3 regions of the Microbacterium sp. JZ101 genome follow, and region 3 is predicted to be linked to each of the others. Evidence: predicted binding sites of a transcription regulator. Region 3 holds the regulator's gene; each other region holds the start of a gene.

Region 1 (7,822 bases), 280 kb from region 3:
GCCTCAACGCGATCGTCCACCCGGCCGTCAAGGCCGAGTCGCAGCGCCGCTTCCGCGCCGCGCTCGATGCCGATCCGGATGCCGTGGTCGTCTACGACGTGCCCCTGCTCGCCGAGGCGCGCGGAGCGGGGGAGTGGGATCGGATCGTCGTCGCGCATGCTCCGGCGGACGTGCGCCGTCGTCGCCTGGTGACGGAGCGGGGCATGAGCGAGGCAGACGCCGCCGCCCGGATCGCCAGCCAGGCCGGCGACGACGAGCGGCTCGCCCTCGCCGATGTCGTCATCGACACGTCGGGCTCGCTCGACGAGACGCTCGCCCAGGCCGACGCGCTCTGGCGATCTCTCACGGGCGGCCCGTGATCGACCTCAACGCCGACCTCGGCGAGAACGCGCCTGATCGCGTCGTGAGCGACGACGACGCGATGCTCGCGGTGGTCACGAGCGCGAACGTCTCGTGCGGCGCGCACGCGGGAACGCCCGACGGGATCCGCGCGACGCTCCGCGCGGCGGCCCGGCGCGGCGTCGTCGTCGGCGCGCATCCCGGCTACGAGGACCGAGCGGGATTCGGCCGCCGCCCCGTCGAGATCGGCGCGGCCGCGCTGCAGGAGAGCATCGAGCGCCAGCTGCACGACCTGCAGGCCCTCGCCGACGGCGCGGCCATCCGCTATGTCAAGCCGCACGGCGCGCTGTACAACGACGCCGCGTCCGATCCGGTGCGCGCTGCCGCCGTCGCCGCGGCCGTCCGCGCGGTCGATCCGCGGCTCGTCGTCCTGGGCCTGCCCGCCGGCGCGCTCCTCGCGGCGGCCGCACGGGCGGGCCTCGCCACCGCAGCCGAGGCGTTCGCCGACCGCGGCTACCTGCCCTCGGGCGCGCTCGCACCGCGCGGCGAGGCGGGAGCGCTCCTGCACGACCCCGATGTCGTCGCCCAGCGGGTCCTGCGCCTCGCGCGGGACGGCGAGATCGAGGCCATCGACGGGACCGTCATCCGCGTCCGCCCCGCCTCGGTCTGCGTGCACGGCGACAGCAAGGGGGCCGTCGCCATGGCGACGGCGGTGCGCGCCCTGCTCGAGCGCGAGGGCATCGCGATCGCCCCCTTCGCCGCCCGCCCATGAGGCGCATCCTCACGGCGTCCGACCGTGCCCTCCTCGTCGAGGTGGATGACCTCGAGAGCGCGGTCCGGCTCCACGCGGCGCTCGAGGCGGCGCCGCCCGTCGGGGTCGTCGAGCTCGTCCCGGCCGAGCGCACCGTGCTCGTGCGCTGCGAGCCGCGGCGCCTGCCCGAGGTGCGGGTCGCGCTCGAGCGGATCACGCTCGCCGCGCGCGCGGCCGCCGTCGATCGCTGCGTCGAGATCCCCGTGCACTACGACGGCGACGACCTCGCCGAGGTCGCGGATCACCTCGGCCTCTCGCCCGCCGAGGTCGCGGCCCGCCACCAGACGGCCACCTGGCGCGTCGCGTTCACGGGCTTCGCGCCGGGCTTCGGCTACCTCGTGGGCGACGACCCCGTGTTCGACGTGCCGCGGAAGGCATCGCCTCGCGCGCGCGTCCCCGCGGGCGCGGTCGCGCTCGCCGGCCGGTACTCGGGCGTCTACCCGCGGGAGAGCCCGGGCGGCTGGCAGCTCATCGGGCGCACAGACGCCGCGCTCTGGGACCTCGACCGGGATCCGCCCGCGCTCCTGCTCCCGGGAACGACCGTGCGCTTCGTCGACGCCTCGCGCGCGCATCCCGCGACCGCGGCCGAAGGACGTAGGGGACGTCCGGCTCCGCTCGGAGCGCGCGCGGTCGACATGCCGGGCGATCGCGGCATCGCCCCTGCCGTCGAGGTCATCGAGCCGGGGCTGCAGCTCCTCGTTCAGGATCTCGGCCGACCGGGTCGCGCGCACCTCGGCGTCTCCGCGTCGGGCGCGGCGGACCGCGGGGCCCTTCGCGCGGCCAACGCCGCGGTCGGCAACGGGCACGGCGAGGCCGGCCTCGAGCTGCTCGGCGGCGGAGCGCGGCTGCGCCTCCGCGGCGCGGGCGTCCTCGCGCTCGCGGGCGCGGAGGTCGACGCCGCGCTCGTGCACGCCGACGGCGGGAGCGAGCCGGTGCCGCGGGGCGCGCCGACCGCCTTCCGCGAGGGCGACGAGCTCGTGACGGGCTTCGCGACGCGCGGTGTGCGCGCCCTCGTGGCGTTCCGAGGCGGTCTCGCTCTCACTCCCGTGCTCGGCAGCCTCGCGACCGACACCCTCGCCGGCATCGGGCCGCGCGAGCTCGGCGGACGCGCTCTCCGAGCGGGCGATGTCGTGCCGCTGCGCGGGCTCTCCGGCGTTCGCGACGCGGTCGCGCCATGGTCTCCCGCGCCGCGCGCTCTTCCCGCCCCTGGCGAGACCGTCGACCTGCGGGTCGTGCTCGGGCCGCGCGACGACTGGTTCGCGGCGGACGCCCTCGACGCGCTCCTCGGCGACGAGTGGGCGGCGACGTCCCGCTCGGATCGGGTCGGGATCCGCCTCGAGGGGGCGCGGCCGCTCGCGCGCGCCGTGCCCGGCGAGCTCCCGAGCGAGGGGACGGAGAAGGGGGCCGTCCAGGTGCCGCCGCACGGCCATCCGGTCGTCTTCCTGCCCGACCACCCGCTCACCGGCGGCTATCCCGTGATCGCCTCGGTGGTGGCCGCCGACCTCGACCTGGCGGGGCAGATCCCGCCCGGCGCGCGCGTGCGCTTCAGACTCTCCGGCGCCGATGTCGGACGCCCCTCCTAGGCTGGAGGCATGCAGACCACACGCAGCGTCCGGCCCTTCGAGGTGGTGAGCGAGTACCAGCCCAGCGGCGACCAGCCCAAGGCGATCGCCGAGCTCGCCGCGCGCATCAACGCGGGTGAGACCGACGTGGTCCTGCTCGGCGCGACCGGAACCGGCAAGTCCGCGACGACCGCGTGGCTCATCGAGCAGGTGCAGCGCCCCACGCTCGTCCTCGCGCACAACAAGACCCTCGCGGCGCAGCTCGCGAACGAGTTCCGCGATCTCCTGCCGAACAACGCGGTCGAGTACTTCGTGTCGTACTACGACTACTACCAGCCAGAGGCGTACGTCCCGCAGACCGACACCTTCATCGAGAAGGACTCGTCGATCAACGCGGAGGTCGAGCGGCTGCGGCACTCCACGACGAACACGCTGCTGAGCCGCCGCGACGCCGTCGTCGTGAGCACGGTGTCCTGCATCTACGGCCTCGGCTCGCCCGAGGAGTACCTCCGCGCGCTCGTCGCGCTCCAGGTGGGGGAGCGCTACGACCGCGACGCGATCATCCGCCAGTTCGTGGCGATGCAGTACAACCGCAACGACGTCGACTTCTCGCGCGGCAACTTCCGCGTCCGCGGCGACACGATCGAGATCATCCCCGTATACGAGGAGTTCGCCATCCGGATCGAGCTGTTCGGCGACGAGATCGAGGCGCTCTACAAGCTGCACCCGCTCACGGGCGATGTCATCGAGCGCATGGACGCGGTCGCGATCTTCCCGGCGACGCACTACGCGGCCGGCACCGACACCGTGCAGCGGGCGATCAAGACCATCGAGGAGGAGCTCGCCGAGCGCCTGCAGGAGTTCGAGAAGCAGGGCAAGCTGCTCGAGGCGCAGCGGCTGAAGATGCGCACGACCTTCGACCTCGAGATGCTGCAGCAGCTCGGCTTCTGCTCCGGGATCGAGAACTACTCGCGCCATCTCGACCAGCGCGCGCCGGGCGAGCCGCCGCACACCCTGCTCGACTTCTTCCCCGACGACTTCCTCCTCGTCATCGACGAGTCGCACGTCACGGTGCCGCAGATCGGCGCCATGTACGAGGGAGACGCATCCCGCAAGCGCACGCTCGTCGAGCACGGCTTCCGCCTGCCGAGCGCGATGGACAACCGGCCGCTGCGGTGGGACGAGTTCAAGGAGCGCATCGGGCAGACGGTCTACCTGTCGGCGACCCCCGGCAAGTACGAGATGGGCGTGGCCGACACGGTCGTGGAGCAGATCATCCGCCCGACGGGCCTCGTCGACCCGCGGATCGTCGTCAAGCCGTCCAAGGGGCAGATCGACGACCTCCTCGAGCAGATCCGCCAGCGCGTCGACCGCGACGAGCGCGTGCTCGTCACGACGCTCACGAAGAAGATGGCGGAGGAGCTCACCGACTTCCTCGGCGAGCACGGCGTCCGCGTCCGGTACCTCCACTCCGACGTCGACACGCTGCGACGCGTCGAGCTGCTCACCGAGCTGCGTCAGGGCGTGTACGACGTGCTCGTCGGCATCAACCTGCTGCGCGAGGGGCTCGACCTCCCCGAGGTCTCGCTGGTCGCCATCCTCGACGCCGACAAGGAGGGCTTCCTGCGCTCGGGCACCTCGCTCATCCAGACGATCGGGCGCGCCGCGCGCAACGTGTCCGGCGAGGTGCACATGTACGCCGACAGCATCACCGACTCGATGCGCAAGGCGATCGACGAGACCGAGCGGCGGCGCGAGATCCAGATCGCCTACAACCGCGAGCACGGGATCGACCCGCAGCCCCTGCGCAAGAGGATCGCGGACATCACCGACTCCCTCGCGCGCGAGGAGGCCGACACCGCGAGCCTGCTCTCGAAGCGGGACTCCGCGCGCACCAAGACCGGCAAGGGGCGCGCGCCCACGCCCGTGCGCAAGCGCGAGGGCATCGCCGCGGAGGGGGCGATGCAGCTCGAGGAGGCGATCGCCGACCTCACGCAGCAGATGCTCGTCGCCGCGGAGGAGCTCAAGTTCGAGCTCGCCGCGCGGCTGCGCGACGAGGTCCAGGACCTCAAGAAGGAGCTCCGGCAGATGGAGAAGGCCGGGCACGCGTGAGCGCGCGGTCCGCGTCGGGCGGGGCCCGGCGCGGACGCGACTGCACTCACTCCTCCGGGCAGTAGAGCACGCCGTCGCGCTCGACGTGCTCGACGCGCGTGCGACCGCAGTGCGTGCACGGCGCACCGGGTCCGTCGCCGAGCTGCGCGGGTCCGGCGATGCGGATGAGCACGTCGTTGGCCCACTCGTAGATGCCGCCCGCTTCGCGGATGCGCTCCCGGAGATGCGGGTGGTGGTGCGTTCCGCTCTCCATGATGATCATCTCCTCTCCCTCCAGTGTGCGCCTCCCGGGGCGCCGAGGACAGGGGATGCGCGGCACCGCTCGCCGCGCGCGGATCTTCGAATCCGCTGAGCGAACACGTCGAACAAACGTCCAGATGTCCGTGGGGGTCCGTAGGATTGGATCGTGCCCATCATCCCCGTCGCCTCGCCCGGAAAGATCAGTGTCCGCGGTGCCCGCGTGCACAATCTCAAGAACGTCGACCTCGACATCCCGCGCGACGCGCTCGTCGTGTTCACCGGCCTGTCGGGCTCGGGGAAGTCGAGCCTCGCGTTCGACACGATCTTCGCGGAGGGGCAGCGGCGCTACGTCGAGTCGCTGAGCGCGTACGCGCGCCAGTTCCTCGGCCAGGTCGACCGCCCCGACGTCGACCTCATCGAGGGCCTGAGCCCCGCGGTGTCGATCGACCAGAAGTCGACGAACCGGAACCCGCGCTCGACCGTCGGCACGATCACCGAGATCTACGACTACCTGCGCCTCCTGTGGGCGCGCATCGGCGTGCCGCACTGCCCGCAGTGCGGCGAGCGGATCCAGCGCCAGACCGTGCAGCAGATCGCCGACCAGCTGATGACCCTCGAGGAGGGCACGCGCTACCAGATCGTCGCGCCCGTCGTCACGCAGAAGAAGGGCGAGTTCGTCGACCTCTTCAAGGAGCTCGCGGCGAAGGGCTACTCGCGCGCGGTCGTCGACGGCGAGCTCGTGCAGCTGGCTGAGCCGCCCGTGCTCAAGAAGTCGTACAAGCACGACATCGCGGTCGTCGTCGACCGTCTCGTCGCTCGCGCCGACATCCTCGGCCGCGTGACCGACTCCGTCGAGACCGCGCTCGGCCTCGCGGGCGGCGTCCTCCAGGTCAACTTCGTCGACGAGGAGGGCGACGACGCGTGGCAGTCGTTCTCCGAGAAGCTCGCCTGCCCCAACGGGCACGCGCTCCAGCTCACCGAGATCGAGCCGCGCACGTTCTCGTTCAACGCCCCGTTCGGCGCCTGCCCCGCGTGCTCGGGTCTCGGCACCCGGATGTCCGTCGACGTCGAGCTCATGCTCGGCGATGAGGAGCTCTCGATCCGCGAGGGCGTCATCGTGCCGTGGACGACGCAGGGCAAGGGCCTCTTCCAGTACTACGAGCGTCTCCTCGAGGGCCTCGCCGACGAGATGAGCTTCTCGCTCGACACCCCGTGGCGGGCGCTCCCGCAGATCGTGAAGGACGCGGTCCTGCACGGGCAGGACTACAAGGTCAACGTGCGGTTCAAGAACCGCTGGGGCCGCGAGGTCCGGTACGCGAGCGGCTTCGAGGGCGTCGTGCCCTACATCGAGCGCCAGTACGCGCAGGCCGAGACCGACACCACGCGAGCGCGGTGGGCGGAGTACCTGCGCGAGGTCCCCTGCCCCGTGTGCGAGGGGGCGCGCCTCAAGCCCGAGGTGCTCGCGGTCAAGGTGGGCGGCCGGTCGATCGCCGAGACGGCCGACCTCAGCCTCGAGGACACGCTCGCGATGATGAACCAGGTCACGCTGACCGACCGCGAGAAGCAGATCGCCGCGCAGATCCTGCGCGAGATCCGCGTCCGCCTCGAGTTCCTCATCCAGGTCGGCCTCAACTACCTCACGCTGAGCCGTGCCGCCGGGTCGCTCTCGGGCGGGGAGGCGCAGCGCATCCGGCTCGCGACGCAGATCGGGACGGGCCTGACGGGCGTGCTCTACGTGCTCGACGAGCCGTCGATCGGCCTCCACCAGCGCGACAACCGGCGACTCATCGAGACGCTCGTCACGCTGCGCGACCTCGGCAACACGCTCGTCGTCGTCGAGCACGACGAGGAGACGATCGAGGCGTCCGACTGGGTCGTCGACATCGGCCCGCGCGCGGGCATCGGCGGGGGAGAGGTCATCCACTCCGGTCCGTTCGAGGCGCTCGTCGAGGACGAGCGGTCGCTCACGGGCGACTACCTCGCCGGCCGTCGGATGATCGAGATCCCGCGCAAGCGCCGCCGGATCGACCGCAAGCGCATGCTCTCGGTCGTCGGGGCCCGTGCGAACAACCTCAAGAACGTGACGGCCGAGTTCCCGCTGGGCGTGCTCACGGCGGTCACCGGCGTGAGCGGGTCGGGCAAGTCGACCCTCGTGAACGACATCCTCTACGAGGTGCTCGCGCAGCGCCTCAACGGCGCCCGCACCGTGCCCGGCAAGCACACGCGCGTCACGGGCCTCGAGCACCTCGACAAGGTCGTGCACGTCGACCAGGCGCCGATCGGGCGCACGCCGCGGTCGAACCCCGCGACCTACACGGGCGTCTTCGATCGCATCCGCAACCTGTTCGCGGAGACGCCGGAGGCGAAGGTGCGCGGCTACAAGGCCGGCCGCTTCAGCTTCAATGTCAAGGGCGGGCGGTGCGAGGCGTGCTCGGGCGACGGCACGCTCAAGATCGAGATGAACTTCCTCCCCGACGTCTACGTCGACTGCGAGGTGTGCCACGGCAAGCGCTACAACCGCGACACCCTCCAGGTGCACTACAAGGGCAAGAACATCGCCGAGGTCCTCGAGATGTCGATCGCCGAGGCCGAGGAGTTCTTCGAGCCGATCCAGGCCATCCACCGGTACATGAAGACGCTCGTCGACGTGGGGCTGGGCTACGTCCGGCTCGGGCAGGCGGCGACGACCCTCTCCGGCGGCGAGGCGCAGCGCGTCAAGCTCGCGACCGAGCTGCAGAAGCGCAGCAACGGGCGCTCG
Region 2 (7,822 bases), 1.7 Mb from region 3:
GGCGGACTCGTCGATTTCATCTGGAGTCACCGACCCGCGCAGACGCCCGCGCCGACCTCGTACGCCGAGATCCCGACCACCTCGCCCGAGTCGATCGCGCTGTCGAAGGCGCTCAAGAAGCGCGGCTTCCGCTTCGTCGGCCCGACCACGATGTTCGCGCTCATGGAGGCCGTGGGCATCGTCGACACCCACCTCGTCGGCAGCCATCGCCGCGGTACAAGCGGGGTGTGGGCGTAGTCACGTGACCGGCGGCTGGTGGAGCGAGGCGCTGCCGACCCGAGCGCAGGCGGCACTCGTGGAGGCATGGCTCCCGACCAGCGCGCTCATCGCAGACCTCTCGTGGGGGCAGGTCGACACTCGGGTTCTCCACGTGCGGGCGGAGCAGGGCGAGTTCATCGTCAAGGCCGCTGGCCTCGGGAACCACCACATCGGCCGCGAGATCACGGCGCACGAGCGGGCGACGGCTCCGCTCGTGCGCCGGGGCGCGGCGGCACCGCTCGTGGCCGCGGACCGCGACGCGAACGTGCTCGTGACGCGGTACCTCGAAGGTCGGCTCGTGCAGGGAAGCGGCGCCGAGTTCGCTCCGGACGTGCACCGGCAGGCCGGACGGCTGCTGCGCGTCTTCCACGCGGAGGCGCAGCACGATGAGGCCGGCTACGCGCAGCGGCAGACCGAGCGAGTGCTGGCGATGCTCGAGCAGCCGCATCGAATCGAGGCGGCCATCATGCGGCGCGCGCGTGCCGTGCTGGGGTCATCCGCGCCGGCGCATGTGCCGCTCGTCCCGACGCACGGCGATTGGCAGCCCCGCAACTGGCTCGTGGACGCCACGGGGAGCGTGCGCATCATCGACTTCGGGCGCTTCGATCTGAGACCTGCCGCAACGGACCTCGCTCGCCTCGCGGTGCAGCAGTGGCGAGACGAGCCCGCGCTCGAGGGCGCCTTCCTCGAGGGCTACGGGGCGGACCCGCGCACGGAGCCGGACTGGTCGCTCACCCTCCTGCGCGAGGCGATCTCGACCGCTGTCTGGTCGCACCGGGTCGGCGACGAGCGCTTTGAACGGCAGGGACTCCGGATGCTCGACGAGGCTCTCGCGCGATTCTGACGCCGACGCGTGCGATCCGGGCGAGGTGGCCGAACCCGCGCACCGATCAGTCGATGACGGCGGCGACGGCCTCGATCTCCACGAGCTGGTCGTCGTAGCCGAGGACGGTCACGCCGAGGAGCGTGCTCGGCACATCGTGGTCGCCGAACGCGTCTCGGACGACCTCCCACGCGGCCACGAGGTCGCTCTGGCGGGAGGACGCGACGAGCACGCGCGTGCTGATCACGTCACGGAGCGTCGCGCCCGCGTCGGCGAGCGCGGTCGTCAGCGTCTCGACACAGCGGGCGGCCTGCGCGACGTAGTCTCCGGGAGCGACAGTGGCGCCGTCGTCATCCAGCGGGCAGGCTCCGGCGAGGAAGATCAGGCGAGCGTCCTTCGGCGCGGTCGCCGCGTAGGCGTACTCGGCGACGTCGGATAGCGAGGACGAGCGGATGAGCCGGACAGCGGAGGTCATGCGCTCATTCTCGTGCGCGGCGGGCCGGTGCCGGATCCCGCGCGCGGGGGAGAATCGGGTCATGCCCCGGTCTGATGCAGGCAACCCTGCGCGTCTTGTCGCGCATGATCCGTCGTGGTCTCTGATCGCACAAGAGGAGCTCGCCGCGGTTGCTCACGCGCTAGAGGACGTCGAGGGCGGATCCGAGGCCGTCCTCGATCACATCGGCTCGACGTCGGTGCCCGGGCTCGCGGCGAAGCCGTTCGTCGACCTGCAGGTGCGGATCTCGCCCTTGCCGGCCGAAGGGGCGGTGGACGCCGCGTTCGCTCGGATCGGGTATCGGCGAGCCCACGGCTCACGGCCGGATTCGCCCGGCGTGTACCGAGACCTGCCCCGCGGCAGCGAGGCCGTGGCGGACGAGGTGTGGGAGAAGCGGCTCTTCGTCGGGCGCGACGGGACGACGATCCTCCACGTGCGTCGGATGGACTCCCCCTGGGGGCGGTACGCAGTCTGGTTCCGAGACTGGCTCCGCGCCCATCCCGACCAGCGCGATCGCTACGAGCAGGTGAAGCGCGGTCTCTCGGAGGAGAACCGCGGGAAGGCCGACTACGACGACTACACGCGCGGGAAGACCGCGTTCTTCGACGAGGTCCAGGCGGCCTTCGAGGCCTGGGGACGCGCTCGCCCGTAGGGGAGGGGTCCCGTGCGCCGGACCGGGCATGGCTTCGCTCGCGGAGGGGGCAGGGTTCTCCTTCTCGGTCGTTGAGCGGAGCGAGGTTCCCTTCTCGGTCGTTGAACGGAGCGAACAGGGCGGGGTTCACCCCCCTCGGTCGTTGAGCGGAGCGAGCGCCAGCGAGCGCAGTCGAAACGCCGCAAGCCGCCCCCGGGAGTCGCCGAATGGAGACGGCCGCGCACACGCAAACACGCGCGAACGGAGCATGTCTCAACCGCGGTGGCTATACATAAGCATTTCGCTTACCTGCACGGATCAATGTCGGTGCTTCACGGTAAGGTTCACGCACTGCTGGACAGGCGCGCGTGGGATTCTGGTGGAGAGAAATCTTCGAGGAATCTTCGAGAAATGTCTTGCGTCTGGTCGTACTTGTGTTCTATCATGGGGTATGGCCTTCCCATGGGCGCCCGATGAGGGGCAGGATGATCCGGCCGGCGCGGTGTGCGCCGCGGTCGGGTTGCTGGACGGGCTGTTCACACGGGTGGGAGAGGTGGCGTCGGGGGATCTCGCGGGGTTCACCGCGCGGGTGGAGCAGCTGGGGCGGGTCGTGGACGCGCTGCGGGTGCGGGCGGCAGGAGAGGTCGCGTGGCGGTCCCGGCGGGGCCTGGAACGGCCCCTCGCAGGAGAGCTGGGCTGCCGGGACGGGCGGGAGCTGCTCGAGCGGCTCACCGGGATCCCCGGGCCGGCGGTATCCGCGCGGGTGCGGCTGGATGAGGCCACCCGCGACCGGGAGAGCCCCACCGGGCTCCCCGTCCCGCCGGCGCACCCCGCAGTGGCCGCGGCAGTGGAAGCGGGCCTGCTCGGGGTCGAGCCGGCGGCGCTGATCGTGAAGGCCGTCGCCACCGCCCGCCGCGGCGCGCCCGCCTCCGAGGCCGACAAGCTCGAGGTGATGGAGCGGCACCTCGTCGGGATCGCCACCGGCGCGATCGCGACCGACCTGGACGAGGCCACACCCCCAGCCGAGGCCACCTCGCCGTTCCCGGACGGCACGGCCGCGGCCGTGCCGTGGAGCGTCGTGAAAGCCCACGCGGACGCGTGGGTGGACGTCCTCACCGCGGACGGCCTCCCACCCGATCCCGAACGCCCCATCCGCAACCGCACCCTCACCCTCACACCCCTGCCCGACGGGGCCTTCCGCGTCAACGGCACCCTCGTCCCCGAAGCCGGCGCCCTCCTGCAGAACCTCCTCTCCGCCCACACCAACCCCGCCCGCAACGTCACCTTCACCGAAACCCGAGACCGCGGCGACGACGGCCCGGACGGCGACGACGCCCTGAGCAACAACGCCGACGGCGGCGGCGACGGCGATGGCGGCGGCGCGGACACGGATGGGGAGGGCGGGTTCTTCGACGGGATCGACACCGAGACCCGCAACGACACAGACCCGTGGGGACCGGACGAGATCATCCACGACCCCCGCGCCCCCGGACAGAAACGCCACGACGCGTTCTTCGCGATGATCCAGGCCGCCTCACGCGCCGCCGAGACCCCCACCCTCGGCGGCGCCGCCCCCACCGTCATGATCCACATCACCGCCGACGACCTCACCACCACAGACCCCACCGACACCGGCCGGCACGGCATCGCGCACCTCGACGGCGTCGACGCGCCCGTCCCCGCCACCGTGGCCCGCCGGATCGGATGCACCGGAGACATCCTCCGCGCCGTCTTCAGCCCCGAAGGACGCATCCTCGAGCTGCGCAGCATCCAACGCTGCTTCACCCCCACCCAACGCAAAGCCATCGTCGCCCGCGACGGAGGATGCATCATCCCCGGCTGCACCATCCCCGCCGCCTGGTGCGAGATCCACCACGTCCAAGACCACGCCCGAGGCGGACCCACCGAAACCGACAACGGCGTCCTCCTCTGCTGGTGGCACCACCACCACCTCGACACCTCCGGCTGGAACATCCACATGCACCACGGCGTGCCCTACATCGCCGCCCCCAACTGGATCGACCGACACCACCGCCACCGACCAGCACCCACCTCCCGCACCCGACTCCACGCCAAACTCACCCAACACCTCAGATGCTGACAACCGCACCATGACGGTCGTCCACAGATCTGCTCCCCGTAGCATCGCTGCATGACCCTGCCTGCTGGCCTGTCGATGCTGTGGGAGCAGACCTCTCCCGACGCGGCGCTTCTCGAACGGTTCGGGTTCACCGGTCTTCCCGACGCCTCGGAGTGGCTCTCGGTCACGCTGCGCGAGGGGTGGGGCATCGATCTGCACGGCGTCGCCCGTCTCGTGATCAGCGATCGCAACGCGATCGTCTGGGTGCGCAGCGGCAGCGGCCCGTTGGTCGTCAAATGGTCCTGCGCGACGGAGCAGTTCGATCGGCTGGCTGCCTCCGCCGAGATCCTCAGATCGCTTGCAGCGCGCGGGGTTCCCGTGGCGGATCCGATCCTGACGACGGAACGTCGTGCACGCGCGGTGCAGGACGGCCCGCGCGGTCCGCTCTCCATGGCCGTCCTCCCCGAGGTGTCGGGCGTCTGGCTCGACACGGCTGATCTGAACGCCGTTCACGCCGCGGGGCAGTGCCTTGCTCGACTCCACGACGCCCTGGGCCGCGAAAGCGGTGACAGCGCCCTCCAGATCGACCTCGGCGACCCGCGAGCACGGATCCGAACCTGGCTCGCGCACCACGATCACCGTGAGGCCCCGGAGGCCTCCTCGCGGCTCGAAGCGCTCCTCGCCGACCTGCCTGACCTCGAGGACCCGCCCCAGCTCGTGCACAACGACTTCCGGGCCGCGAACATCCTGACCCGCGGGTCCACCGTCGCCGCCGTGCTGGACTTCGACGAGGTCGCGACCTCACATCGGGTGAACGACCTCGCACGCGCGTCGGTGTACCTGCGCACTCGGTTCACCGACTGGCGGCCGACCTCCGTGGCAACCCGCGAGAGCCTGCGGCGCGGGTACGAGTCCGTGAGAGCCCTCGGAGAAGCGGAGCGCGCATGGCTCGAAGCTCTCATCCTCTGGCACGGGCTCATGGCCATCCCGTTCGGCAGCGATCCGTCCGAGTGGGCGGCCGCGCTCCGCTGAACCCCGGCACTAGCGTGATCCCATGACCGATTTCGGAGTCTTCTTCGGGCGGGCCGACCAGCTCCTCGACACGTCCTTCGCGGGCGAGCCCGACATCCGCGCGATCGACCCCGCCGCCGCCAACGTGTCCGTGTTCGACCTCGGGCTGCTCCGCGGCGACGGCGTCTTCGAGGCCACGACGATCGTCGACGACGTGCCGCTCGCCTGGCACCTCCACGTGCGGCGCCTCCTCCAGTCAGCGGTCGCGCTCGACCTGCCGGCCCCGAACGTCCGCGCGCTCGACCAGTTCGTGCGCGCGGCCATCCGGCGGATGAGCCCGATCGCGCGCGCCCACATCAAGCTCGTGATCACGCGCGGGGCCGATGCGACCCTGTCGGCGGTCGATGTGCCGACGTCCCCGACCGTCTTCGCGATCATCGACCCCGGGTTCGCTCCCAAGAAGCCCGAGATCGCGGTCGCCACGCTCGAGCGCGAGCTCCTGCGCGATTCCGCTCAGCGCGCCCCGTGGCTGCTTCTCGGCGCCAAGACCCTCTCGTATGCGACGAACATGGCGGCGCGCCGCGAGTACGAGCGACGGGGAGCCCAGAACGGCGTCTACGTGACCCGCGACGGCTTCGTTCTGGAGGGGCCGCAGTCGTCGATCGTCCTGCGTGAGGGCGCCCGCGTCGTGACGCCGCATCCGCGGATCGGCATCCTCCACGGCACGACGCAGGTCGAGCTCTTCGCCTGGGCGTCGCTGAACGGCCTCGAGGTCGCCTACGAGGACGTCGAGGTCGAGCGGCTGCACGCGGCCGACCAGGTGTGGATGATGGGCGCATCGTTCGTGCAGTCCGTCACCGCGATCGACGGGCGCGCCATCGCGCACGATCGCGCCGCGACCGACGCGATCAACGCGTTCATGCAGACCGAGCGCGCAGCGATCGACGCCTGGACGCGCGCGCACGTCCCGGGCTGAGAAGCGCGCGCACGTGCCCGCCCGGTCAGCTCTCGTCGGGCCCGAAGCGCGTGGCGTCGGCGCCGAGGGCGGACAGCGTCTCGAACAGGGCCGCGTCGTCTCGCCGCGTGTCGTCGTTGCCGGTCCGGCTCGCGAACGACTCGAGGCACGCGATGAGTCCATCGGCGCCCGCGACGACCCACGTGCTCGCCCCGCCCGATGACTGGTCTCGCTGCCGGAGGTGCGCCTCGGCCCGCTCGTGCGAGTAGAGCACGCAGGTGTCGAACCAGATCGGCTCCGACAGCTCCTGCTCGACGAAGCGCGAGAGCTGCTGCGCCTGACGCCGCACCTGCACGACGGGCGCCCGCTCGCCGAGATGGCGGTTCACGGTGATCGACTGCGGCGACTCGGGATCGCGGCGCAGCTGCACGGCGAAGTGCTCGCCGAGGTCGTTCTCGTCGACGAGCTTGCCGAACGCCTCGTGCACGGCGGATGGCCGCACGCCGTCGAAGAGCACGCCCTGCCAGCGCTTGTTCTCGATGACGAGCCGCGCGCCGTCGAGCAGGAGCACGTGGTCGATCTGCGTGACGAAGGTCCGCGTCTCGAGCGCGTCGGAGGGCATGAACACGACGTTCGTGTGGAGGCTCCCGCGAAGACCGAGCTGCTCGCACGCGGCGAGGATGAGCCGACGCGATGCGGCCTCCCACTTCAGCCCCGTCGCGAGCGTCTCGCGCGTGCGTCGCGCCACCTCCATCGACGCCGCCGTCTCGGCGCGCAGTCGCATGGTCTCGCGCTCGTGATCGTCGGATACCGCGGCGAGCCGGCTCTCGTGCTCGGCCGCCATCGTCGCGACCTGGTCTTCATGCGCGCGGGTCAGCTCCGCGGCGCGCGTCGCGCTCGCGACCTCGATCTCCGCCACTCGACGACGTGCGCGCTCCCTGCCGCGGCGGTTCGCGATGACGAGCACCACGACCGCGATGAGGAGCACACCGCACCCCGCGCCTGCCACCCACAGCCACTGCGTCTCATCCACGACTCCAGCCCATCACATCTCGGCGGCATCCTCGTCGCGGCGTCCCGCTGAGGTGCGACTCAGGTCTCGGGGAGCGAGCGGAACGCCTCCGCGAGGGCGTCGCGGGCGATCCGGAGCCCGGGCAGACGCTGTGCCGACACGCGCGTCGAGGTGAAGATCTCGCGGTGCGGCGAGCCGGGCAGGTCCACGAGCCGCGGCTCTGCCTCGTCGGCCGCGACGGCGAGACCCGGGATGAGCCCGACGGCATGCCCGGCGGCGATAAGACGGAGGTGCGCGGAGAGGTCCGTCGCCTCGTACCGGATGTCGGGCTCGAACCCCGCAGCCCGGCACTGCTGCACCGCCCACGCGCGGGCGGCTGTCCCCTCGGGTTCCATCACCCATGCCGCCTCGCGCGCGTCGGAGAGCGACGCGATGCCGCTCGCGGGCCCCGCGGCGAAGCGGATCGGGTCGCGGCCGAGCAGCTCGCGGTCGAGACCGGCGCGATGCGGCCGCGTATGGCCCGGGTACTGCTCGGCCATCGCGAGATCGAAGCCCCCGG
Region 3 (7,822 bases):
CGATCCACGCGAGCCGGCCAGCGCGCGGTGCGGGGTAGGCGACGAAGTCGCTCCCTGCGACGACGCTCACGATCGCGGACGCGTCCTCCGCCGCGCTGCCGTCGAGCGGGATGACGACGATGTCGCGACGGGGAGCCCCCGTGGCGCCCTGCGTCTCGCGGACCGCCCACAGTCGGCCCTCCGCGAGGACGAGGTCGCCGAACGCCATGCCGGTGCCCGCGGGCGTGAGCGGGATGGGCTCCGCATCGGCCGTGCGCAGGTACACGCGCTGATCCGACTGCTCGACGAAGAGGAGTGCGCCGTCGTCGGCCGCGGTCCACGCGCCGCCGCCGTACTCGTGGACGCGAGACCGCGCGCTCCAGGGCGCGGGAAGGACGCTCGCGCCGTCGCTCGCCCGCAGCACCGCTGTGCGCCCCCGCTCGGCCGCGACGCCCTCGGCCCACCACACGTCGCCCCCGACGAACCGCGCGTCGCCGAGGCGCGGGGAGTTCCCCGCGATGTCGGACGCCGCGATGGGCGACGGCCACGAGCCGAACGGGAGCGTCTGCGTCATGTCCTCCACGGTAACCGGCGACGTTCCGACACGGAGCGTCACAGATGCTCCCGCGTCCGCGCGCGGGCGACTACGGTCGGGAGAGGAGAGGCCGGATGCGGCGGCAGGGGATCGCCGCGGCGACCGGAGAGCACGGAGGAGGGACATGGCGACGTCGGCCACGCCGTTCTCGTTCGAGCTGTACCCGCCGCGCACGCCCGCGCGCACCGCGGCTCTCGAGGAGACCATCCGCCGCCTGGCCGCAGCAGGCCCGGACTTCCTCTCCGTCACGTACGGCGCGGGCGGCTCCACGGGCGGTGCGTCGCTGCGCGTGCTGCGGTGGATCCGCGAGAACACGGACGTCGAGCCGCTCGCTCACCTCACGTGCGTCGGCAACGACTACGCGACGGCGAGCGCCCTCATCCGCGAGTTCCTCGACGCGGGCATCCTCAGCTTCCTCGCCATCCGCGGCGACCCGCCCGCCGGGAAGGACGAGGACGACGCGTTCCTGGGCGACCTGCGGACCTCGGCCGAGCTGGTCCAGCTCATCCACCGCGTGCAGGCCGAGCGCGCTCCCTACGGCGAGACGACGATCCCGGGCGTTCCCGAGGCGGTGCGGGTGGACCGCGCCCCGCGTGCGCGCACGCTCGTCGCGGCCTTCCCCAACGGGCATCCGCGCTCGCGCCATCCGCTCGAGCACCTCGATGCGCTCCTCGCGAAGCAGGCGGCCGGCGCCGAGGCCGCGATCACCCAGCTCTTCTTCCATGCCGACGACTACCTGCGCTTCGTCGATCGCGCCCGGGCCGCGGGCGTGACCATCCCGATCCTCCCCGGCATCATGCCCGTGACCTCTCCCGCCAAGCTCGCGCGCATGCTCGAGCTCACGGGCGAGCCCCTGCCGTCGGAGCTGTCGATCGCGCTCGAGGTCGAGCCGACCCCCGAGGGCCGCAGGGAGATCGGCATCGCCTACGCGGCGGACCTCGCGCGCGAGGTGCTCGCCGGCGGGGCCCCGGGCATCCACCTCTACGCCTTCAACGAGCACGAGACCGTGCTCGCGGTGCTGCGCGAAGCCGGGGTCGCGCTGCGCGAGACCGCGGCTTCCTGACCGCCGGTTCGCTCCCGGCACACGAGGAGGGCGGGAGCCGACCGGCTCCCGCCCTCCTCGTGTGCGCCGTCAGACCGCGCGCAGGATAGCGACGACCTTGCCGAGGACCACAGCGTCGTCGGCGAGGATCGGCTCGAACGCCGAGTTGCGCGGGAGGAGCCAGGTGTGGCCGTCGCGCTGACGGAACGTCTTGACGGTCGCCTCGCCGTCGACCATGGCCGCGACGATGTCGCCGTTCTCCGCCGTGCCCTGCGATCGGATGACGACCCAGTCGCCGTCGCAGATCGCCGCGTCGATCATCGACTCGCCGCTGACCTTGAGCATGAAGAGCTCGCCCTTGCCGACGAGCTGTCGGGGGAGGGGGAAGATCTCCTCGACCTGCTGCTCGGCCGTGATCGGGACGCCGGCGGCGATGCGGCCGACCAGCGGCACGAGAGCGGCGTCGCCGACCGCGGGGCCCGAGTCGGCCGGGTTCTCCGCCGCCGAGCCCGGGAGATCGATGAGCACCTCCATCGCGCGGGTCTTCCCGGGGTCGCGACGCAGGTAGCCGCTCAGCTCGAGCTGCCCGAGCTGATGCGTCACGCTCGAGAGCGACTTCAGTCCGACCGCGTCGCCGATCTCGCGCATGCTCGGCGGGTAGCCGTTGTGCTGGATGGAGCGCTGGATGACCTCGAGGATGGCCAGCTGCTTGTCGCTCAGGTTCTTGCGCCGCCGCGTGCGCGGCTTCTCCTCGCGCGTGCCCGCATCCGTCATGTCGTGCTCCTTCGCTGCCCCGCTCGAATGTCGGAGGTGCGTGATGTGGTGGTCCCGTCAGGACGACGCTAGCGGATCTCGACGGGATTCCGGGAGATTTGTTCGAGCGTGTCTCGCAGAAGTCGCGAAACCCGTTCGAAGAGAGTTCTTGACACCGCGACCACATCGAAGATAGGTTCGGAACATCACTTCGGGTCCGTCTCTCCCGGCCGAGCAGACGGACTCGAAGTGATCTACAGGAAGGAACCGCCATGCGCACGAACAGCTCCGCTCCGGCACGCTCGACCCGCCTCCGCCTCACGGTGCGCGGCCGCCGGGTCCTCGCCGCGCTCGCCGCGGCTCCGCTCGTCGCGGCGATCGGATTCGGGGTGCTCAGCGGCGGCGCGGCCCTCGCCTCGCGCGAGGACAGTGCGCCTGCCGGCACCTTCGACACCGTCACGGTCATGGCGGGCGACACCCTGTGGGACATCGCGCAGGCGGTCGCCCCCGAGGCGGACCCGCGCGACGTCGTCGACGAGATCCTGCACCTCAACCAGCTCCCGGGGAGCGACATCGCCGCGGGGCAGGAGATCGCCATCCCCGCCGCCTACTCGACGGGCGAGTGAGTCCGTCGCGCGCTCTAGCATGGACGGGTGACCGTCTCTCTCGATGACCTCCCCCTGCGCGACGACCTCCGCGGACAGCAGCCCTACGGCGCTCCGCAGGCGCCGCTGCCCGTCGCGCTGAACGTCAACGAGAACACGCACCCGATCCCCGACGAGGTCGCCGACGACATCGCGGACTCGGTCGCCCTCGCGCTGCGGGATGTGAACCGCTACCCGGATCGCGAGTTCACGGCGCTCCGCGAAGGGTTCGCGGAGTACCTCGGGCACGGGCTCGAGCCCGAGCAGATCTGGGCCGCGAACGGCTCGAACGAGGTGCTGCAGCACCTCCTCCAGGCGTTCGCCGGACCGGGGCGGACGGCGTTCGGCTTCGCCCCCACCTACTCGATGTACACGCTGCTGACGCGCGGCGTCGGCGCGACGTTCGTGTCGGGGGAGCGGGGGGCGAACTTCTCCCTCACGCCCGAGAGCGCGGCCGCGCAGGTCGCGGAGGCCCGGCCCGACGTCGTGTTCCTGTGCGCACCGAACAACCCGACGGGGACGCCGCTCGAGAACGACGTCGTGGAAGCCGTCTACGACGCGACCGACGGCATCGTCATCGTCGACGAGGCGTACCGCGAGTTCGCGCCGCGCGACGTGCCCTCGGCGCTCCAGCTGCTGCCCGGGCGGCCCCGGCTCGTCGTCTCGCGCACCATGAGCAAGGCGTTCGCGTTCGCGGGCGCGCGCGTCGGCTACCTCGCCGCGGACCCCGCGGTCGTCGACGCCCTCCGCCTCGTCCGCCTCCCGTACCACCTCAGCGCGCTCACGCAGGCGGCGGCTTCCGCGGCCCTGCGTCACGCCGACACGATGCTCGCGATGGTCGACGAGATCGTCGAGCAGCGCGACCGGATCTCGGCCACGCTCGAGGCGCTCGGCTACACCGTGTACCCGACGTGGTCGAACTTCGTCCTGTTCGGCGGCGTGGAGGATCCGCACGCGACCTGGCAGGCGCTCTACGACCGCGGCGTGCTCATCCGCGACATCGGCATCCCCGGACACCTCCGGGTGACCGCGGGGACCGAGGACGAGACGAGCGCCTTCCTCGACGCGCTCGCCGAGATCGGCCGCTGAGCGCGCGAGGAGCCCGGTCGGGTCGCGCCGGTAGAATCGGAGCATGACCCGTACCGCGCGCCGCACCCGTTCCACGAGCGAGTCGAGCATCGAGCTCGAGCTCGACCTCGACGGAACGGGCAGGAGCAGCATCGACACGAGCGTGCCGTTCTTCGACCACATGCTCACGGCGTTCGCGAAGCACTCGCTCACCGATCTCACCGTGAAGGCGACCGGCGACACCCACATCGACGCGCACCACACGGTCGAGGACACGGCGATCGTGCTCGGGCAGGCCATCCGCGAGGCGCTGGGCGACAAGGCCGGGATCTCGCGCTACGGCGACGCCCTCGTCCCGCTCGACGAGGCGCTGGCACAGGCCGTCGTCGACATCTCGGGGCGTCCCTACCTCGTGCACACGGGGGAGCCGGCGGGCTTCGAGCAGCACCTCATCGGCGGCCACTTCACGGGCTCGCTCGTGCGCCACACGTTCGAGGCCCTCGCGTTCAACGCGGGCCTGACCGTGCACGTCCGCGTGCTGAACGGCCGCGACCCGCACCACATCGCCGAAGCGGAGTACAAGGCCTTCGCGCGCGCGTTCCGTCAGGCCAAGGCCCTCGATCCGCTCGTCGAGGGCATTCCCTCGACCAAGGGCGCACTGTGAGCGACGAGCGACCGACCGTCGCGGTGCTCGACTACGGGTCGGGCAACGTGCACTCCGCCGTCAAGGCGCTCGAGGCCGCAGGCGCCGACGTCGAGCTGACGCGCGACCGCGAGGCGGTGCTCGCGGCCGACGGGCTGCTCGTGCCCGGCGTCGGCGCGTTCCAGGCGGTCATGGAGCAGCTGAACGCGATCCGTGGCGGCGAGCTCATCGAGCGCCGCCTCGCGGGAGGGCGCCCCGTCCTCGGGATCTGCGTCGGCATGCAGGTGCTCTTCGCCCGCGGCATCGAGCGCGGGGTCGAGACGGAGGGCCTCGCGGAGTGGCCGGGGACCGTGACCGAGCTCGACGCCCCGGTCGTGCCGCACATGGGCTGGAACACCCTCGAGGCGGGGGAGCGCTCGCGCCTCTTCCAGGGGCTCGAGTCCGAGCGGTTCTACTTCGTGCACTCCTACGCCGCGCAGCAGTGGGAGCTCGAGGTCGATCCGCCGTTCCCGCAGCCCGTCCTGACGTGGGCGACGCATGGCGGCCGGTTCCTCGCCGCGGTCGAGAACGGACCGCTCAGCGCGACGCAGTTCCACCCCGAGAAGTCGGGCGAGGCGGGCATCCGCCTGCTCCGCAACTGGGTCGACGGGCTGCGCCGCGCAGGCTGAGCCGCGTCGACTTGGAGTCGGGGGCGGCACGGGTCTAGTCTCTTGACTCGTGCGTCGGCAGGAGATGCCTGCGAGCACGAGGTGACATGAACGATTTCGCATCCACTCCCGCTCTCACCCTCCTCCCTGCCGTCGACGTCGCGGACGGCAAGGCCGTCCGCCTGACGCAGGGCGAGGCCGGTTCGGAGACGAGCTACGGCGACCCCATCGAGGCCGCGGAGAACTGGAAGAGCCAGGGGGCGGACTGGATCCACCTCGTCGACCTCGACGCCGCGTTCGGCCGGGGCAGCAACGCCGGCATCCTGCGCAAGGTGATCAAGCACATGCGCGGCGTCAACGTCGAGCTGTCCGGCGGCATCCGGGACGACGCCTCGCTCGAGGCGGCGCTCGAGAGCGGCGCCCAGCGCATCAACCTCGGCACGGCGGCCCTCGAGAACCCCGAGTGGACGGCCTCCGTGATCAGCCGCTACGGCGAGGCGATCGCGGTCGGCCTCGACGTGCGCGGGACGACGCTGGCCGCGCGCGGCTGGACCCAGGACGGCGGCGACCTCTGGGAGGTGCTCGACCGCCTCGAGGAGGCCGGCTGCAGCCGCTACGTCGTCACGGACGTCACCAAGGACGGCACGCTGCGCGGCCCCAACATCGAGCTGCTCCGCGAGATGGCGCAGCGCACGCCCAAGCCGATCGTCGCCTCGGGTGGCGTGTCGAGCCTCGACGACATCGTCGCGCTGCGTGAGCTCGTGCCGCTCGGCGTCGAAGGGGCGATCGTGGGCAAGGCGCTCTACGCCGGTGCGTTCACGCTCGCCGAGGCACTGGATGTCGCGGGGTACTGACAACTCCGCCGACTCCGCCGGCGTCCCCTGGGAGGGTCGCCGGTTCCAGCCGAACCCGGCGGCAGGCGACGACGGCTCAGCCGATCCCGCCCTGTGGGAGGCGCTGACGTCGTTCCGTGCCGGGTCCGGCTCTCAGCGCGCGGTCGTCGACGCCCTGCGGACGGCGCGCGTGCTCGTGCCGCTCGTCACGGAGAAGGGCGACGAGGGCGTCGGGCCGAACGGCCTCACGGTCGACAAGACCCAGGAGCTCTCGATCGTGACCGTGGCCGCGCCAGACGGGCGCAAGGTGCTTCCGCTCTTCTCCTGCGTCGACACCATGTCCGCGTGGGACCCGAAGGCGCGGCCGATCCCGGTTGCGGGCACGCGCGCTGCGCTCTCGGCGGCGGGCGAGGACACCGACCTCATCGTGCTCGACCCGACGAGCCCGACCGAGTTCGTCGTGCGCCGCCCTGCCGTGTGGGCGATCGCGCAGGATCAGGGGTGGGAGCCCGCCCCGGCCAATCCCGACGTCTTCCTCGGGCTGCAGGACAGCGTGGCGGGGGAGCTCGCCGTCGTCGACGTCGGCGTGGAGGCAGGGGATCCGGGCGCGCGGCTCGCCGGCCCGGAGCTCATCGTGCGCCTGAAGCTCATCGCGGGCCTCGACCGGTCCGAGCTCGACGCCGTCCTCCAGCGTCTCGCGCGCCGCTGGGCCGCCGACGACCGGATCGCCGTGCTCGTCGACTCGCTCCAGGTCAAACTCGACGCCGCCTGAGACGTGGGGCCGCCGCGTCGGGCGTCAGACGACCGGCCCCGTCCACTTCTCGCCCGGCCCCTTGCCGGGGGCGTCGGGGATCGTCGACAGCTCGCGGAAGCGCAGCTGAAGCGAGCGCAGGCCATCCCGGATCGGCCGCGCGTGCATGTCGCTGATCTCGGGCGCCGCGGCCGTGACGAGTCCCGCGAGGGCGTTGATGAGCTTGCGCGCCTCGTCGAGATCGACGAGGTCGTCGGCGTCCGGCGAGTCGGCGAGACCGAGCTTGACGGCGGCGGCGCTCATGAGGTGCACGCAGCCGGAGGCGATGACCTCGACGGCCGCGACGTCGGCGATGTCGCGGACGGCATCTGTCGCCGCCGACGCCTGCTCCTGCTCCTCCCATCGCGCGTGGCGCTCGGGGTCGAAGGGGGAGTTGTCCGCGGGAATGGCGCTCATGGTCCGCTCTCTGTTAGACTTCTGCGGGCTCCGGAGTGCTCTCCGGACGAAAGAGGATTCAGTTCCCACCCGCGCTTGCCGTTCCAGGCTACCGGGTCATGCACACTCCGCTCGCGTCTGCGCGAGTCGATCAGGGTGTCGAGCCGATGCGTGTCGTCGTGCTCGGGTGGATGCTGAAGACTCTCCCGCCCGCAGCCGCGACCCTCGCAGCTGCGGAGGCTCGAATCTCGCACCCAAGGAGTTCCGCATCAGCGATCCCCGCACCAACGAGCGCATCCGCGTGCCAGAGGTCCGACTCGTCGGCCCGGCAGGCGAGCAGATCGGCGTCGTCCGTATCGAGGTGGCTCTGCGCCTGGCGCAGGAGGCAGACCTCGACCTCGTCGAGGTGGCCCCCAACTCTCGTCCTCCCGT

The links. Region 3 encodes LexA, which represses DNA repair genes until DNA is damaged. Its sites were predicted from a motif close to TCGAACANNTGTTCGA; they were not measured.
Region 1: the regulator LexA is predicted to act here: its motif matches at 5,186-5,201, upstream of uvrA (excinuclease ABC subunit UvrA).
Region 2: the regulator LexA is predicted to act here: its motif matches at 2,632-2,647, upstream of M1D56_RS14155 (DUF222 domain-containing protein).

The regions. Positions count from the first base shown of each region.
Region 1 is NZ_CP096400.1:1,435,507-1,443,328, forward strand. It holds gene coaE (dephospho-CoA kinase) at 1-359, shown strand, start outside; gene pxpA (5-oxoprolinase subunit PxpA) at 356-1,111, shown strand; gene M1D56_RS06570 (5-oxoprolinase subunit B/C family protein) at 1,108-2,733, shown strand; gene uvrB (excinuclease ABC subunit UvrB) at 2,743-4,824, shown strand; gene M1D56_RS06580 (hypothetical protein) at 4,871-5,086, opposite strand; gene uvrA (excinuclease ABC subunit UvrA) at 5,231-7,822, shown strand, end outside.
Region 2 is NZ_CP096400.1:3,054,815-3,062,636, reverse strand. It holds gene M1D56_RS14175 (DNA-3-methyladenine glycosylase I) at 1-237, shown strand, start outside; gene M1D56_RS14170 (phosphotransferase) at 242-1,102, shown strand; gene M1D56_RS14165 (RidA family protein) at 1,149-1,556, opposite strand; gene M1D56_RS14160 (GrpB family protein) at 1,618-2,226, shown strand; gene M1D56_RS14155 (DUF222 domain-containing protein) at 2,657-4,306, shown strand; gene M1D56_RS14150 (phosphotransferase enzyme family protein) at 4,358-5,317, shown strand; gene M1D56_RS14145 (aminotransferase class IV) at 5,340-6,272, shown strand; gene M1D56_RS14140 (nuclease-related domain-containing protein) at 6,298-7,284, opposite strand; gene M1D56_RS14135 (LysR family transcriptional regulator) at 7,344-7,822, opposite strand, start outside.
Region 3 is NZ_CP096400.1:1,153,969-1,161,790, forward strand. It holds gene M1D56_RS05265 (alpha/beta hydrolase family protein) at 1-553, opposite strand, end outside; gene M1D56_RS05270 (methylenetetrahydrofolate reductase) at 699-1,637, shown strand; gene lexA (transcriptional repressor LexA) at 1,707-2,390, opposite strand; gene M1D56_RS05280 (LysM peptidoglycan-binding domain-containing protein) at 2,642-2,995, shown strand; gene M1D56_RS05285 (histidinol-phosphate transaminase) at 3,023-4,102, shown strand; gene hisB (imidazoleglycerol-phosphate dehydratase HisB) at 4,146-4,745, shown strand; gene hisH (imidazole glycerol phosphate synthase subunit HisH) at 4,742-5,392, shown strand; gene priA (bifunctional 1-(5-phosphoribosyl)-5-((5-phosphoribosylamino)methylideneamino)imidazole-4-carboxamide isomerase/phosphoribosylanthranilate isomerase PriA) at 5,479-6,225, shown strand; gene M1D56_RS05305 (SseB family protein) at 6,209-6,976, shown strand; gene M1D56_RS05310 (DUF1844 domain-containing protein) at 7,001-7,411, opposite strand; gene infC (translation initiation factor IF-3) at 7,692-7,822, shown strand, end outside.